DNA from 3 places in the Mesorhizobium sp. M1322 genome. Region 2 is predicted to be linked to each of the others. Evidence: predicted binding sites of a transcription regulator. Region 2 holds the regulator's gene; each other region holds the start of a gene.
What was found. The regulator LexA, encoded in region 2, represses DNA repair genes until DNA is damaged. The targets are predictions, from matches to a motif close to TGTTCNNNNTGTGTTCNG.
Positions count from the first base shown of each region.

Region 1: NKH12_RS10185 (PA0069 family radical SAM protein) is a predicted target of LexA. The motif match lies at 3,607-3,624, and genes of this name have one in related genera.
Region 3: NKH12_RS15045 (DNA recombination protein RmuC) is a predicted target of LexA. The motif match lies at 3,654-3,671, and genes of this name have one in related genera.

Region 1 covers NZ_JAMYLP010000019.1:60,438-66,207, forward strand. The annotation lists gene NKH12_RS10165 (F0F1 ATP synthase subunit C) at 1-55, shown strand, start outside; gene NKH12_RS10170 (F0F1 ATP synthase subunit B) at 132-731, shown strand; gene NKH12_RS10175 (F0F1 ATP synthase subunit B) at 742-1,233, shown strand; gene rnhB (ribonuclease HII) at 1,529-2,224, opposite strand; gene NKH12_RS10185 (PA0069 family radical SAM protein) at 2,378-3,532, opposite strand; gene NKH12_RS10190 (glycosyltransferase) at 3,684-4,190, shown strand; gene NKH12_RS10195 (cyclase family protein) at 4,429-5,313, shown strand; gene NKH12_RS10200 (MBL fold metallo-hydrolase) at 5,510-5,770, shown strand, end outside.
Region 2 covers NZ_JAMYLP010000027.1:12,814-18,583, reverse strand. The annotation lists gene NKH12_RS12870 (ComEC/Rec2 family competence protein) at 1-998, shown strand, start outside; gene lexA (transcriptional repressor LexA) at 992-1,729, opposite strand; gene NKH12_RS12860 (molybdopterin molybdotransferase MoeA) at 1,834-3,039, opposite strand; gene moaC (cyclic pyranopterin monophosphate synthase MoaC) at 3,039-3,536, opposite strand; gene trpC (indole-3-glycerol phosphate synthase TrpC) at 3,603-4,454, opposite strand; gene trpD (anthranilate phosphoribosyltransferase) at 4,459-5,469, opposite strand; gene NKH12_RS12840 (peptidyl-prolyl cis-trans isomerase) at 5,466-5,770, opposite strand, start outside.
Region 3 covers NZ_JAMYLP010000034.1:46,090-51,859, reverse strand. The annotation lists gene dapE (succinyl-diaminopimelate desuccinylase) at 1-240, shown strand, start outside; gene NKH12_RS15070 (transporter) at 243-836, shown strand; gene truA (tRNA pseudouridine(38-40) synthase TruA) at 833-1,588, opposite strand; gene NKH12_RS15060 (GNAT family N-acetyltransferase) at 1,606-2,115, opposite strand; gene fmt (methionyl-tRNA formyltransferase) at 2,112-3,047, opposite strand; gene def (peptide deformylase) at 3,057-3,599, opposite strand; gene NKH12_RS15045 (DNA recombination protein RmuC) at 3,705-4,979, shown strand; gene NKH12_RS15040 (GFA family protein) at 4,984-5,388, opposite strand; partial or broken gene NKH12_RS15035 (hypothetical protein) at 5,479-5,770, opposite strand, start outside.

The sequences.
Region 1 (5,770 bases), on a different contig from region 2:
CGAAGCGCTGGGCATCTTCTCCCTTCTCATCGCGCTTCTGGCCCTGTTCGGCTGAGCCCCTGGTCGGCTAACATTGGGAATTGGACAGGCCGGCCGCAATCGGCGGCAGGCCTGATATCAGGGGATAGTCCATGTTCGTGACATCTGCCTTTGCGCAAGAGTCCGCGCCCGCCGTCGAAGGCGGCCATACCGGCACGGAAGGCGATACGCATTCCGGCACCGGCGTGCCTGCCGAGGCGCACGGCGTGTTCCCGCCATTCGATCCGGCGACATTCCCGTCGCAGCTTCTGTGGCTGGCGATCACCTTCGGGCTGTTCTACCTGTTCCTGAAGAAGGTGGTGATGCCGCGTGTCGGCGGCATCATCGATGTCCGCAACGACCGCATCACGCAGGATCTCGACCACGCCGCCAGGCTGAAGGACGAGGCCGATGCCGCCGTTGCCGCCTATGAGCAGGAACTGGCGGAGGCCAAGACCAAGGCCAATGCGATCGGCCAGCAGGCCAACGATGCCGCCAAGGCGGAAGCCGAGGCCGCCCGCAAGAAGGTCGAGGCTGCTCTCGACCAGAAGCTTGGCGAAGCCGAGGCTCGCATTTCATCCATCAAGGCCAATGCCATGAAGGAAGTCGGCACGATCGCCGAGGACACCGCTTCGGCCATCGTCGAGGCGCTTGTCGGCGGCAAGGCCAGCAAGGCCGAGATCGCGGCAGCCGTCAAATCCGTGGCCCGGTGAGGAGCGCATCATGGACGCCACATCACTCGCGACACTTTGGGCCACCGTCGCCCTCGTCATTTTCCTGGCCATTGCCGTCTACATCAAGGTGCCTAAGCTGATCGCCAAGGCGCTCGACGCCCGCGCCGACAAGATCAGCAATGAGCTTGAAGAAGCGCGCCGGCTGCGCGAGGAGGCCCAGCAATTGCTCGGCCAATACCAGCGCAAGCGCAAGGAAGCCGAGCAGGAGGCCGCCGACATCGTCGCCGCCGCCAAGCGCGAGGCCGACATGCTGGCTGCCGAGGCGCACAAGAAGACCGAGGACTATGTCGCCCGGCGCACCGCACTTGCCGAACAGAAGATCGGTCAGGCCGAGCGCGAGGCGATCAGCGAGGTGCGCGCCAGCGCCGTCGATATCGCCGTCGAAGCCGCACGCACGCTGCTCGCCGGCAAGATCGACGCAAACGCCGGCGCCGACCTGTTCAAGGCCTCGCTTCAGGACGTGAAGTCGAAGCTGAATTAAGCGATTTTATCGAGAGATTCATCGAAAGCCGCCTGGGAAACCGGGCGGCTTTTTGTTGGGCGAAAGCGGCTGCGGGTAATCTCTCCCCTTGAGGGGGAGATGTCGCCGAAGGCGATAGAGGGGGTCGCCTCGGCTGGCGCGACGCCATGTAGGACGAAAGACAAGGTGGGCGCTTTGCGCGCGGCTACCCCCTCTGGCCTGCCGGCCATCTCCCCCTCAAGGGGGGAGATTACCCTCATCGCCGCTTTCGCCAATCTCCACCATTCGGCACGAAAGCGCGGCGGTGGACCGTCGCTCAATCCAGGCCCGAAAGGCTCTCTTCATCGAGCACTTCGGTTCCGCCAAGCCGGAACGGTGCGAAGGACGCGCGGTGCAGCCGCGCCACCGGTCCATGCATCTCGATCGCGGTGCGGTGACGGAGCGTCGCATAGCCCATATGGAGTTCGAACCCGTAATGCGCGTGATGGCTGCCGCAGCCGCACATCATCCGGTCACGCATCACCTTGGCGACGATCGAGGCGGCGGCGATCGACTGCGAGCGCTGGTCGCCCTTGATCAGCGCTCTGCCTTCACATGGCAGTCCGGGTGGCACGTCGCGCCCGTCGGCCAAGGCCAGCTTTGGCTGCACCGAGAGCCCGACCAATGCGCGACGCATCGCCTCCAGACTGGCCTTGAGAATATTGCTGCCATCGATGCCTTCCGCGCTGACCGAAGCCATCGACACGCCAAGAGCGGAGCCGAGGATTTTCAGGAACAGCGCCTCGCGCTGCAGATGGCTGAGGCGCTTGGAATCGTCGAGGCCGTCGGGAATGTTAGCGGGATCGAGCACCACCGCCGCCGCGACGACCGGCCCGGCGAGCGGGCCGCGGCCGGCCTCGTCCATTCCCGCCACCGGCCCCAGGCCCTCCGTCATCGCCTTCGTCTCGAAGGAGAAATCGGGTCTCTCGACGATTTCGAAGAGAAGCGGAGAATCAGAGCGCGCGCGAGCCATGTTGCGGCGAGGTTCGCATCGGCTCCGATTCTCCGCAAGCCCCTCCGGGTCGGTGGGGCACCGGACCCGGAGGGCACCGTCTGCAAGCCCGGGGACAGGACAGGCCGGACGGGATTTTTCACGTGCCGCCGGCAGCGGCGGCACACGATGTCTTCAAAGCAGCATCAGTTGCTCGGTTGCCTTGGCTGCGGCGACGAACTGGTCGGTCCTGAGCGACCGCCGCTCGGCATTGAGGCCAAGCCTTTTGGCGGCTATCTCGAAGCGCCGGCCGATCTGCCAGGCATAGGGGCCGGAGCCTTTCATGCGCTTGCCCCATTCCGAATCGTAATCCTTGCCGTCGCGCATCGAGCGGATCAGCGACATCACGTGACGGTAGCGGTCCGGATAATGGCGCAGCAGCCAATCCTTGAAGATCGGCGCGACCTCTAGCGGCAGGCGCAGCAGGACGTAGCCAGCCTCACGCGCGCCCGCCGCGTAGGCGGAATCAAGGATGCGCTCCATCTCCTGGTCGGTCAGTCCGGGGACGATCGGTGCGACCATGACCGAGGCCGGAATGCCGGCATCCGAAAGCTGCCTGATCGCCTCCAGCCGCTTGGTCGGCGTCGACGCGCGCGGCTCCATTGTTCTGGCCAGCATGCGGTCGAGCGTCGTCACCGACAGCGCCACCTTGGCCAGCCCGCGTTCGGCCATGCGCGACAGAATGTCGATGTCGCGCGTCACCAGCGCGGATTTGGTGACGATGCCGACCGGATGGCCGCGCGCCTCCAGCACTTCGAGGATCTCGCGCATGATCCGGTACTGCTTCTCGATCGGCTGGTAGGGATCGGTGTTGGTGCCGATGGCAATGGTGCGCGGCTGATAGCCGTCCTTCGACAGTTCCTTGTCGAGCAGCCGCGCCGCATCCGGCTTGGCGAAAAGCTTCGATTCGAAATCCAGCCCCGGCGACAGGCCCATGAAGCTGTGCGTCGGCCGCGCGAAGCAATAGACGCAGCCATGCTCGCAACCGCGATAGGGATTGATCGAACGGTCGAAGGAAATGTCGGGCGATTCGTTGCGGGTGATGATGGTGCGCGGCTTCTCGACCTGCACCTCGGTCTTGAACGGCGGCAGCTCCTCCAGCGAATTCCAGCCATCGTCGAACACATGCCGGCTGACCGGTTCAAACCGACCGGACGGATTGATGCCGGCGGACCGGCCGCGATTGCGCTCCGGACGGATACGGACGCCACTCTGCTCGATCATTGCATTGGCCATCTCGGCTCTTCCAGCCCCGAAGGCAGCAATGTCGGCACGCACGATCTGTTCCATTTTCGCCCTCTCCCAAGGACTGTCGGCTGGCTGTCGAATCGCGCTGTTCATGAAAATAATCCTATTTTACTGACTGGAACAAATCAAGAACATTTTTATGATGCGTCGCAAAAACTGGCGCTGCGCCCGGCTTTCAGCTATTCGGCTAACGATGCTCAGCGTTCTCATCCAGACCCTGAACGACGAAGAGAGACTTGCCCGCACGCTCGCCTCGCTGATCGGCGGCGCGGTCGAGGGCGTGGTGCGCGATGTCATCGTCTGCGACACCGGCTCGACGGACCAGACGCACCGCGTTGCCGAACATGCCGGCTGCCTTTATGTGGCGAGCGGCGGCATTGCTGCCGGCATCAAGCAGGCCAAGGGCGACTGGCTGCTGCTGCTGGAGCCGGGCGCGCGATTGGCGGAGGGCTGGATCGACGAGGTCGTCGCCCACACGGCTCGGCAAACCATGCCGGCGCGGTTCTCGCGGGCGCGCGGCAATCGCGTGCCGTTCCTGTCGCGGGTGTTTTCGGGAAACCGGGCACTGGCCGAAGGGCTGGTGATCAGCAAGCGTCAGGCCGCGGCCTTGGCGAAAAACGCCCGCAGCGCCGAGGCCATCGCCCGCGGCCTCGCGACCAAGAGGCTCGACGCCGAGATTTGGGTGGCGCCTGTGAAGTGAGGGGCTTCCCTCTACGGTAAGCGGGCGAGGGAAGAGCGCGTCCTCCGCTGGGATGAGGCGGCGCGCAAGCCGTGGGCGGAAAGCGGCAGGATGGAAGCCGTATTGGCCCGACACTCCTGGGAGAATGCAATGCTTGTCGTCCTGCGGGAAACTCGCGATACTCGGCGACATTTCGGGGAGATTGCAGATGAATGTATCTCAATTCGTTCGTATCGCCTTGCTAGGAGCTGCTTGGTCAGTGCCGACGATCGCGGTGGCGCAGGAATCGTCCCTTTGGTCGGTTTATGAGAACACGCTCAAATCGGCCAAGTATATCGATCTGACCCATGCCTTCGAGCCGGTGCAGCCTGTATGGCCGGGCTTCGCCAATGCCAAGTTCAAACCGACGGTCGCCGGGAAGGACATTGAGGGCTACGTCAAGGCCGGCGAAGAGTTCACCTACGACAAGCATGGCTTCGTTGCGAGCGCCTATGAGTTGTCGACGGACCAATATGGCACGCAGCTCGATCCACCCTCCCATTGGAACCCACTCGGTGCAACGATCAGCGACCTGCCGGCCACTTATGCCGTGCGGCCGCTCGTCGTGATTGACGTCAGCGGCAAGGTGCAGACTGACGAAGGCTATCACCTCCAGGTCGCCGACATCGAAGAATGGGAAAAGGAGCACGGCCGCATACCGGAGGGTTCGGTCGTCTTCGTGCGTTCGGATTGGTACAAGAAATGGTCCGATGCCGCCCGCTTCAACCAGAAGCCGTTTCCAGGCGTCAGTTTGGACGCGCTGAAGTTTTTGCATCTGGAGCGGAAGATTCTGTTTCATGGTCATGAGCCGCTCGACACCGACACCACGCCCAATCTCGAAGGCGAACATTGGCTGCTTCACAACGATTTCACGCAAGCAGAAGGCGTTGCAAACCTCGACAAGGTGCCAGAGGCCGGTGCGTTGGTCACAATCGGCTTTGCCAAGCCGCTTGGCGGGTCAGGCGGATATGCGCGTTACATCGCTATTGCACCCGCCGATTGGACGGAGGGCGTTTCGGTCACCGAGGCGCCTGGTGTGCCGCTTTCCCGGCAGAAGGCGCCGCTCAAGCGCGACGAGAACGGCGTCTTCCGTCCGACGCCCTGATCGCTGACGATATCATCGGGGGCGGCAGGGCCGTGGCGCGTCCCATTCCACGCGATTTGTCGCGCAAGTCGGGACAAAAGGTCCAGACGACCAGCCCCTCCGGCGCTCGCGAAAACGTGACTGTCCCGACGATAGCCATCACAATTGCTAGCGCTATCGTGGCATGAGCGCGCCGATCCTGCCGCGGGAGGCAGTCATGCTCCGCCTATCTGTCGCCGTTCTGCTGACTCTGGCTTTGTGGCCATTCGCCGCATCGGCCCAGGAAGAGCCGCCGCCATCGAGATGCGTTGCGATCGCCCAAGCGCTGCCGTCGGCCACCTATGCCAGCTTCACAGCGCCAAAGGCGCAGACGCCTCTGCTGGCCCAGGCTTTCGTCGACGGCGACGTTACGATCACCTATGCCGGCCATTCGACCTACATCATCGAGACGCCCGCCGGCGTCAGGATCGCCACCGAC
Region 2 (5,770 bases):
TCGCCGCTGGGACAGGCACCATCGCAATGACCTCCATCATTGCCGGCACCGCCACCGCGCTCTTCGCCATTTGGCACTTCCAGCGCGTCTCGCCGCTTAGCCTGTTCGCCAATCTGGCGGTCATGCCGATCGTAACGGTCGTCATGTTCCTGGCCGTCCTCAGCGCCTTGGCAATGCCTTTCGGCTTCGACGGACCTTTCCTCTACATGATGGGCAAGGGGCTGACGGCCATGATCGCAATATCGGGATGGATTTCCGAGCGTTCGCCGGTCGATGCAGTCGGACTTATTTCGTTGCAATCGGTGCTGCTGGTGACGGTCGCCCTGGTCATCGCCACGATGGCGACGACATGGTTGCGGCTTGCGGCACTTCCCTTTGCGCTTGCCGGCCTGCTGACGATTTCCGAGACGCGCACGCCCGACGTGCTGATCTCGGAGGATGCGCATCTGGTGGCGTTGCCGATCGGCGGCGGCGAATTGGCCGTCAACCGGGTGCGCTCGAACGAATTCACCACCGACAACTGGAAACATGCGCTGGTTTCAGCGACCATTGTCGAGCCCGAGACATTCGAAAAAGGAGACGTGCGGTTCGACATCGCCGACCCGGCCGACCTGCCGCCGGGAGCGCCCTTCTACTGCACTGCCGGCCTGTGCCTCGCCCGGCATCCGTCCGGCGCGATCATCGCGCTCGCCGACAACCGCAAAACCGCGCGGTCAGCCTGTGCCTTTGCGGATCTGATCGTCATCGACGACGCCACAGCCTATTACAATCCCTGCCGCAATCCGCTGGTCCTCGTCGTCACCAAACGGCAGCTCGCTCGCATGGGCAGTGCCGCCGTCTTCTTCGATCCGCTATCGGCGACGACGCGCGCAGAAATCCGTTTTGCCGTCAGACAGCCCTATAGACCCTGGCATGAGCAGCGGAGATTTTCGCGCGAGGCGAAGGGCCTGCCGCCATACCGCAGGGCCGAGAAACCCAAAAAGCCTGCCGCTCAGTAACGCCGGATTAGTCCGACGAGCTTGCCTTGCACCTTGACCCGGTCCGGCCCGAAGATACGCGTTTCATAGGCCGGATTGGCGGCTTCAAGTGCGATCGAGGCGCCCTTACGGCGGAACCGCTTCAGCGTCGCTTCCTCCTCGTCGACCAAGGCGACGATGATCTCGCCAGGCTGGGCGGTGTCGGCGTTGCGGATGATGACCGTGTCGCCGTCGAAAATGCCGGCCTCGATCATCGAATCACCCTTGACCTCCAGCGCGTAGTGCGTGCCGCCGGTGATCATGTCCGGCGGCACCGAGATCGAATGCGTCTGGTGCTGGATCGCATCGATCGGTACACCGGCAGCGATGCGGCCCATCACCGGGATGGAGACGGTGGCAACGACGTCGTCATCATTGCCGGCCGCAGGCATGCGTGAAGGCGCCGGCTTGATCTGTCGCCCGAGGCTGCCCTGCCCAAGGCTGCCCTGAATGACGCTCGGCGAGAATTTGCGCGCCGCATTGAGGCCGGGCGCGATCGAATCGGGCAGGCGCAGCACCTCCAGCGCGCGGGCGCGGTTGGGCAGGCGGCGAATGAAGCCGCGCTCCTCCAGCGCCGTGATCAGCCGATGGATTCCCGACTTGGAGGCGAGGTCGAGCGCTTCCTTCATCTCGTCGAACGAGGGCGGAATGCCGCTTTCCTTCAGCCGCTCGTGGATGAACATCAGCAGTTCGTGTTGTTTGCGTGTCAGCATCGCGACCCCCAACAGAATCAGAAAAACAAACCCAGAACAAACACTATCTGTTCCAGTTGTGTTCCGCAACCGTTTAAAGTTTAATGAATGTGTTGACGTTTTGTTCAGCGTAGCATCAGCACGCTGCAGGCGGCGCCCGTCGCGGCTGGGGGAGCGAATGGCTCGCGCACGATCAGCCCGTTGGCGTCGGCCAGCATTTTGAGCATCGAGGAATCCTGGATGCCGAACGGGGTCGCCAGCAGCGTGCCGGCTTCTTCACTCACCACGGCGCGTACATAGTCCTGCCTGAGATCGTTGGCCGGCATGGCAGCGCCGAGCCGCGCCTGACGCATGTCCTGCCGGAAGGCGCGGCCGCCGAGGCGCGCAAGCAGCGGCTTCAGAAAGAGCTGCGTGCAGACCAGGCTCGCCACCGGATTGCCAGGCAGGCCGATGCAGCGGATGTCACCCAGCCGCCCGAACATCAGCGGCTTGCCGGGCCGCATGGCGATTTTCCAGAAATCGAGCGTCATGCCTTCGCCGGTCAGCACGTCATGGACTAGGTCATGGTCGCCGACCGAGGCGCCGCCCAGCGTGACGATGACGTCGGCGCCTGCATCGACCGCTTGTTTCACCAGCGTGGCGATCGCCTCCTTGCGGTCGGGGGCGATGCCGAGATCGAGCGCGCTGGCGCCGACTGAGCGGGCAGCGGCGGCGACGCCATAAGCATTGGACGAGATGATCTGGTCGGGGCCAAGGTCGCTGCCTGGCGGCAGCAATTCGTCGCCGGTGGCGATGATAGCGACCAGCGGCCGTTTCACCACGCTGACCTGCGGATGGTTGGCCGACGCCGCCAGCGACAATGCCGCCGGATCAAGCAGGCGGCCTTTCTCCAGCAGCACGTCGCCCTTCGAGAAATCGAGCCCGAGGCGGCGGATGTTGCGGCCTTCAACCGTCGACGCGGTCACTTCGATGCTGCCGCCGCCGAGATCGCGGACATTCTCCTGGATAACGATGGTGTCGGCGCCTGCAGGAAGCGGGGCGCCGGTGAAGATGCGCACGGCCTGCGCCGGGCCGACTGTTCCGGCAAAGCCGCGTCCGGCCGGAGCCATGCCGATCACCGAAAGTTTCGCGGACACGGACGCGACATCCTCGGCCCGCACGGCATAGCCGTCCATGGCGGACGCGTTGAACGGCGGCTGGGTGCGGAGCGCCACGAGCGGCTCCGCCAGCACGCGGTTGGCGGCGTCCATCAGGGCGACGCTTTCAGCTTGCGAGGGCGCAGCATCTTCAAGCAGGCGCTCGAGCGCCTCGGCGACCGGAAGCAGCGCCATTATCGGCCTGCCTGTTGGGCGCCTACCTTGTAGTCGCCGGATTTGCCGCCGGTCTTTTCCACCAGCCTGATGCTGGAGATCACCATGGCGCGATCGACTGCCTTGGCCATATCGTAGATGGTGAGGCAAGCGACCGAGACGGCGGTCAGCGCTTCGATCTCGACGCCGGTCTTGCCGGTGACGCGGGCCAGCGCCGTGACCTTCAGGCCGGGCAGCGCCGCGTCCGGTTCGATGTCAACGGATACCTTGGTCAACAGCAGCGAATGGCAAAGCGGGATCAGTTCATGCGTCCTCTTGGCCGCCATGATGCCGGCGATGCGCGCCGTGCCCAACACGTCGCCCTTTTTGGCGTCGCCGTCGAGGATCATCTTCAGCGTTTCGGGTCTCATCGAGACAAGACCCTCGGCAATCGCCGTGCGGGTCGTCTCCGCCTTGTCGCCGACATCGACCATGTTGGCTTCGCCTTTCGCACCAAGATGGGTGAGGGCGGCCGTCATCGTCAGGTCACCTTCGAGCGACGTGCGTCCGTTTGGACGCACCAAGTACGCTCCAATACTTTGAATCTATGCATCGTGCTCTCCGAAAATCGATTCCGATTTTCGGGCCGATGCATCGGCGGGCGCCTTGCCCGTCAAAAGCAGGCGCGTCGCAGTGGCCACGTCCTGTTGCCGCATCAGGCTCTCGCCGACGAGGAACGTACCGATGTCGCTCCGTTCCAGTCTGCGGCAGTCTTCGTGCGAGAAAATACCGCTCTCGCTGACCAGCAGGCGGTCGGCCGGCACCATCGTCGCCAGCCGCTCCGAGGTCTCGATGCTGGTTTCGAACGTCCGGAGATTGCGGTTGTTGATGCCGATCAGCCGTGATGACAGTTTCAGCGCGCGTTCCGTCTCGGCCTCGTCATGCACCTCGACCAGTGCGTCCATGCCGAGCTCGAAAGCCGTCGTTTCGAGTTCTCTGGCCACGGCGTCATCGACGCTCGCCATGATGATCAGGATGGCGTCCGCGCCCCACGCGCGGGCTTCGAACACCTGATAGGGATCGAACAAAAAATCTTTGCGCAACGCGGGCAATGTCACGGCGTTGCGCGCATCGGTGAGGAATTCAGGCGCACCCTGGAAGGACGGTGCGTCGGTCAGCACCGAAAGGCAGGCGGCGCCACCTTTAGCATAGGCCCTGGCCAGTGCCGGCGGATCGAAATCGGCGCGGATCAGGCCCTTGGACGGGCTCGCCTTCTTGACCTCGGCGATCAGCGCGAAACTCCCGGATTTGCGCTTGGCTTCAAGGGCCGAGAGAAAGCCGCGCGGCGCATCGGTGTCCTTCGCCCGCGCCTTGATCTCGGCAAGCGGCACGCGCGCCTTCGCCGCGGCGATCTCGTCGCGCTTGTAAGCTTCGATCTTGCGCAGGATATCAGACACGGCTCTATCCGTTCGAAATCTCGACCAGCTGGTCAAGCACTTTCAGCGCCCGGCCGCTGTCGATGGCTTGCGCCGCCGTCGCCATGCCATCGGCAAGCGTCGTTGCCTCGCCCGCCACCACCAGTCCGGCGCCGGCGTTCATCAGCACCGTATCACGAAAGGCGCCGGCAGCGCCGCCCAGCATGTCGCGCAGCGCTTGGGCGTTGTAGGCGGCATCGCCGCCGCGCAACTCGTCCTTGGTATGCCGCTTCAGCCCGACCGCTTCCGGCGTCAGTGTAAAGGTGCGGATCTCGCCGCCGACCAGTTCGGCCACTTGGGTCTCACCGGTGGTGGTGATCTCGTCGTAGCCGTCGCCATGGGCGACCCAGGCGTGGTCGGCGCCCAGTGCCTTCAGCGTTTCGGCCACCGGCATGATCCATTCCGGCAAGAAGACGCCGACCATTTGCCGGCTCACACTGGCCGGATTAGAGAGCGGGCCAAGCAGGTTGAAGATGGTGCGGGTGCCGAGCTCGACGCGGATCGGGCCGACATGCTTCATCGCCGGGTGATGCGCCGGCGCGAACATGAAGCCGACGCATGTGTCGTGGATGCAGCGGCCGATCGTTTCGGGGGGGATATCGATCTTGACGCCGAGCGCGGCCAGCACGTCGGCGGCGCCCGTCTGCGAGGACAGTCCGCGATTGCCGTGCTTGGCCACCGGCACGCCGCAGGCGGCGATGACGAAGGCGGATGCAGTCGAGATGTTGACGCTGTGCGAATTGTCGCCGCCGGTGCCGACGATGTCGATCGCGCCAGCGGGCGCGTCGACGCGCAGCATCTTGGCGCGCATGGTGGCGACGGCGCCGGAAATCTCGCTTACCGTCTCGCCGCGCACGCGCAGCGCCATCAGGAAGCCGCCGATCTGGCCGGGCGTAGCGTCGCCCGACATGATGATGTCGAAGGCCTCGCGCGCCTCCTCGAAGGAAAGGGAGTTGCCGGCGGCGACCTTGGCGATATGGGTCTTGAGCGCGCTCATCTGGTCAGGGCTTGGGCAACGGCGGTCTGGTCGATGCGAACGTCGTATTGCGTCTGCAGCTGCGCCACGAGCTGGTCGAGCAGGTCGTCGGACATGCCGGAGGTGAAGGATTTCTGCGCGTCGTCCGGCACCGAGCTGGCGTCGGCTCCGGCAGGCTCGAAGACTTCGGCGATCTTGAACAGGATCTGTCCGTCGCCAGTGGGCGAGGGGATCAACCCGGTCCCGCCTTCGCCTTCGCCGAACATCGCAGCCGCCCCTTCCTTGCCGAAATCGACGTCGTCCGCCCCGCGCTTGACGCCGC
Region 3 (5,770 bases), on a different contig from region 2:
CTGATCGAAGCGCTCAGCGGTTCGGTCAAGGCGGTGATCGGCAGGAAGCCGGCGCTTTCCACCTCCGGCGGCACCTCCGACGCGCGCTTCATCAAGGACTATTGTCCGGTGGTCGAGTTCGGGCTGGTCGGCAAGACCATGCACATGGTCGATGAACGCGTCGCGCTTGCCGACCTCGAGACGCTGACGCAGATCTATCAGCGCTTCATCGAAGACTGGTTCGATCAAGGCGCATCGTAATCATGCTTTCGTCGGATGAAACTTATGCTTCGATGACCGGCGCCTGGCGACTGATGCTCGGCAAGGCCGACGGGCTGCGCCAGCTCGACCTTTCGGCCGACGGTTTCTGGAATTCCTTCTTCGCCATCATCGTCGCGGCACCGGCGCTGATCGTCGGCTGGGTCGGCCTTGCCAATGAGATCGGCGATCCGAATGCATTCGCGGGGCGCTTCAGCATGCTGATCCGGCTGGCGACGGTCGACATCGGCGCCTGGGTGTTGCCGCTCGCCGGCCTTGCCCTGGTCGCGCCGTGGGCCGGCATTGGCGGGCGCTTCGTCCACTATGTCGTCGCCAGCAACTGGGCGTCGGCGATCATCGCCTGGATGATGCTGCCGGCGGCGTTGATCAGGCTTTTCATGCCGTCCACCAACGAGTTCGCCGTACTGGCGTCGCTGCTTTTGTTTGCGCTGTCGATGATCCTGACCTGGCGGATGACAAACGTCGCCATCGGCAGGGGCGCGGCTGTCGGCACCGCCGTCTTCGCCGGCATGTTCGTGGCGTCGCTGGTCGTTCTATTCGGCCTGCAGGCGCTGCTCGGCATCGGTGCGCCTAATTAGTCGACTTTCGGATAATCTACCCCAACGAGAAAAAGTCCGTCGGGCGGCGCCACCTGGCCACAGGCTGCACGGTCGCGCGCATCAAGCGCCGCCTTCAGGTCGACAATTGTCCAACCGCCTTCGCCGACGCGCTTCAGCGAACCGACCATCGAGCGCACCTGATTGTGCAGGAACGAGCGCGCCGAGGCTCGCACTTCGATCACATCACCCAGCCGACTGACATCCAGCCGGTCGAGCGTCCTGATCGGGCTGTCGGCCTGGCACTGGGTCGAGCGGAACGTGGTGAAATCATGCCGCCCCAGCAGCACCTTTGACGCCTCGTGCATGGCCTCGGCGTTGAGCCGCTTCGGCACCCACCAGATCTTGCCCTTGTCGAGCGCCGCCGGCGCGCGCCGGTTGACGATGCGATAGAGATAGTGGCGGCCAATCGCCGAGAAACGCGCGTCGAAGCTATCAGGCACGATAGCCGCCTTGAGAATGGCGATGCGCGCCTTGGCCGTTTGCAGGTGCGCATTGACGGCATCGCGCACCTTGTCATCAGGCCATGCCTTGACGAGATCGACATGCGCCACCTGAGCGGTCGCATGGACGCCGGCATCGGTGCGGCCGGCGCCGCGCAGCGAGACCCGTTCGCCGCAGAATTTCTCGATCGCCTGCTCGATCGCCTGCTGCACCGAAGGCTGGTCTGCCTGGCGCTGCCAGCCGGCATAGAGGCTGCCGTCATATTCGATGTCGAGGCGAAAACGCGGCATTCCTAAGCAGGATGAGGTTAGGCGGCGAGCGCGGAGCTAAAGGCCGAAGCGTAGACCAGCTTGCCGGTCTCAGGCGCCTCGCCCCAGGCCTGCGCCTGCAGGGCTTCGCCCTGGTACTCGCTTTCGAACTTTTCGGCGCGCGCATGACTGTAGCCGAAGCGGCCATAGTAGGCGGGATCGCCAAGCACCACAGCCAGCACCTCGCCGGCCTCCTTCAGGCGGATATGCGCCTCGCGGACCAGCGCGCCGCCGATGCCGGTGCCGTGGAATGACGGCTCGACAGCCAAGGGCGCCAGCGCCACGGCCGAAAAGCTCTTGCCGCCGTTCTGCACGAAAAGCCGCGAAAACAGGATATGGCCGACTACCTGTCCATCTTCTTCCGCCACCAGTTCGACGACGGCATCGCCGCCGCTGACCAGCGCATCGACCAATCCGGCCTCCGTCTGCTGGCCGAATGCGTGTTCCTCGACAAGGCGGATCGCCTCGCGGTCTCGCGGCGTCGCCGCGCGTATTGACATCATGCTCATGAGAACTTCATTCCTTTTTCGAGCTTGGCCCCGTGCAGAAACTCCTGCGCGGCAATGGGCCTTCCGCCCGCACGTTGAACTTCGACCAGCCTGATCGCGCCTGACCCGCAGGCGACCGTCAGCCGGTCGTCGAGAATTCCTCCCGGCTCGCCGGCGCTTTGCGAAAGCGTCGAGCGAAGCAGTTTCAGCCGTTCCAGGCGGCCGCCGATTTCGGTCTCGCACCATGCGCCGGGAAAGGGCGACAGGCCGCGAATATGATCGTGGACTTCGCCAGCAGGCCGCGTCCAGTCCACGCGCGTCTCCGCTTTATCGATCTTTTTGGCGTAGGTCACCCCCACCGTCGCCTGAGTCGTAAATGTCAGGGCATCCCGTTCCAGCCGTGCCAGCGCTTCCGCCATCAGCGCAGCGCCAATGAGCATCAACCGATCGTGCAGATCGCCGGCCGTCATATCGGGTCCGATGGTGCATTTTTCGACCATGGCCACTGGGCCGGTGTCCAGTCCTTCTTCCATCCGCATGACCATCATGCCTGTCTCGGTATCGCCGGCCATGACGGCGCGTTGAATAGGGGCGGCGCCGCGCCAGCGCGGCAACAGCGACGCGTGACCATTGAGGCAGCCGAGCCGCGGCGCCTCGAGAATGGGTATGGGCAACAGCAAGCCATAGGCGACGACCACGGCGACATCGGCCCGCAAGGCGCGGAACGCCTGCTGCTCGGCCTCGCTTTTCAGCGACACCGGCGTTCGCACCTCGACGCCCAGCCGCTCCGCCTCGCGCTGCACCGGCGACGGCGTCAGTTCCAGCCCGCGGCGACCGGCGGCGCGCGGCGGCTGGGTATAGAGGGCTTCTATCTCATGTCCGGCGTCCGCGATCGCCCGCAGCGTCGGCACGGAGAATTCAGGGGTACCCATGAAGATGACGCGCAAGGGCATTTTTGAGCCCTATCCCACCAACTTGCCCGGCGCCTTGTTGCCTGCTTTGTCCCTGGCGAGCTTCTTGAACTTCTTCATCACCATGTCGCGCTTCAGCTTGGAGATGTGGTCGATGAACAGAACGCCGTTGAGATGGTCGATCTCATGCTGCAGGCAAGTCGCCATCAACCCTTCGGCCTCGATCTCCTGCAGTTTGCCGTCGCGATCGAGATATTTCACCCGCACGGCGGCGGGACGTTCGACCTCGGCATAGTAATCCGGGATCGACAGGCAACCCTCCTCGTAGACCGAGCGCTGATCGGCGCTCTCAAGGATTTCGGGATTGATGAAGACATGCGGCGCCGGCGTCTCGTCCTCCTTGGCGAGATCGATCACCAGCATGCGCAGCGGTTCGCCGACCTGGATCGCCGCCAGACCGATGCCCGGCGCATCATACATGGTGTCCAGCATGTCGTCGGCCAGTTTGCGCAAAGCGCCGTCGACGCGCTCGACCGGTTTCGAAACCTGGCGCAGGACGGGATCGGGAAGGATGATGAGCGGCTTGATCGACATGGCGTCTCACCTAAGACCTCGCACGAAAAGCGTCAACCGGGGCATTTGCAGCGCCGTTCACGTTTTGATCTGTGCCGTCAGGCCGAATCATCTATGCTGTCCTATATGAACGACTTGACCACCATCCTGTCCGAACCAATCGCCCGGCTCGGCGCCACCACGATCACGCTCGGCCACGCGCTGGCATTCGGCGCGATCCTGTTTCTGGGCCTGTTCGTGGCGCTCATCGTCGCGCTCTGGCGCTCGGCCAAGGCGCGTGCGGTGGCTGCCGCGGAAGCCGCCGACCACGCCCGTGACGCCGAGGCGCGGATGGCCGGCATCTTGGCAAGCCAGGCCGAGATGCAGGGCCGCATGGGCGCCATCGCCGAAGTGTTCGGGGCGCGGCAGGCCGAACTCACACAGTCGATCGGACAACGTCTCGACGCGATGACCGGCCGTCTCGGCCAGACCATGACCGAGCAGACGAAATCGACGCATGAGAGCCTCGCCAAACTGCAGGAGCGGCTGGCGGTCATTGATACCGCGCAAGGCAACATCCAGTCGCTCGCCAGCCAGGTCGTGCAACTTCAGGCAATCCTTTCCAACAAGCAGACGCGCGGCGCCTTTGGCCAGTCACGCATGGAGGCGATCGTCGCCGACGGCCTGCCGCACGGCGCTTATGAATTTCAGGCGACTTTGTCGAATGGCAGCCGACCCGATTGCCTGGTGAAGATGCCGAACGGCGCGCCCGCACTTGCCATCGACGCCAAGTTTCCGCTGGAAGCCTGGAACGCCATCCGTGCCGCCGAAGGCGTCGATTTGCAGAAGGTCGCCGCACAAGCGTTTCGGCGCGATATCGAGGTGCATGTCCGCGATATTTCCGAAAAATACCTGATCCAGGGCGAGACGCAGGACACCGCCTTCATGTTCGTTCCGTCGGAATCGGTGTTCGCCGAGATCCACGAGAATTTCGAGGGGATTGTCCACAAAGCGCACCGCGCCCGCGTCGTCATCGTCTCGCCATCGCTGCTGATGCTGTCGATCCAGGTCATTCAGGCGATTCTCAAGGACGCCCGCATGCGCGAGCAGGCGCATCTGATCCAGGGCGAAGTCATCCGGCTGATGGAGGATGTCTCGCGCCTCGACGAGCGGGTGCGCAAGCTGCAGAGCCATTTCGGCCAGTCGGCCAAGGATATTGACGAAATCCTCGTCTCGACGTCGAAGGTGACCAAGCGCGGCCAGAAGATCGAGGCGCTGGAGTTCGGCGCGCAGCCGACGGAGGGCGACGCCGGATCGGCGGGGACGACACATGGGACCGGCGCGAGGGCCGAAGCAGGCGCACGCGTCGCCGACTCCAAGACCGGCCAGCTGAGGCTAAGAGTGGTCGAAGGCGACGACTGAGAGGCTACTGCTCCTCGACGATCGTCGTGCCTTCGAATTCCGGCAGCCAGTGCAGCGCCGAGCGGTGCCAGATCTGTTTTCTCGGGATCAGTTGTTCGCGCTGCCGCGCCGTGCCGACCCTGATGCCGTAGACTTTCGGCCCGTCGCCAACCGACGTGGCGTAGAGATGTGAACCGCACTCGCCGCAAAAGGCCTGGGCGCGCCTGGCGCCGCTCGGTGCGGTCTTGATGTAGATCTTCGGCGTCCCCTTGGTGATCCGGTAGTGCTCCTCCGGCGCCGGCACGGTCACGCGGAAGGCCGTGCCCGTCAGTTGCTGGCAATCGGTGCAGTGGCAGATACTGGTCTTTTCCGGATCGACTTCTGCCTCGTAAGTGATGGCGCCGCAATGGCACCCGCCGTCGATCTTCATCTTCATTCCTCCCAAAATCCGTTCGGCAATGCTTGAGCGACGTGCGCCCGTTTGGACACATAGTATGCTGTAATGCTTTGCATCTACACATCATGCTTTCCGAAATCGACTCCGACTTTCAAGCCGGCGGGCCCAGGTTCCGCTGGTCTGTGGCCTGACGAAGAGTCGCGTGACCTCGGGCATCTCGGTCTTCAGCCGTGCCTCGATGCGTTCGAGGCAGGCCTCGATCTCGGGCGCCGATAAATGTCCTCGAACTCGATGCTCAAGCCGGCGACGATCTCCCGAGGACCCATATGGACGGTCAGCACGCCGTTGGCCCGCTGAACCGCCGCATCCTGCTGGGCAATGGTCAGCACTCTTTTCTGTTTTTCGGGCGAGGCCG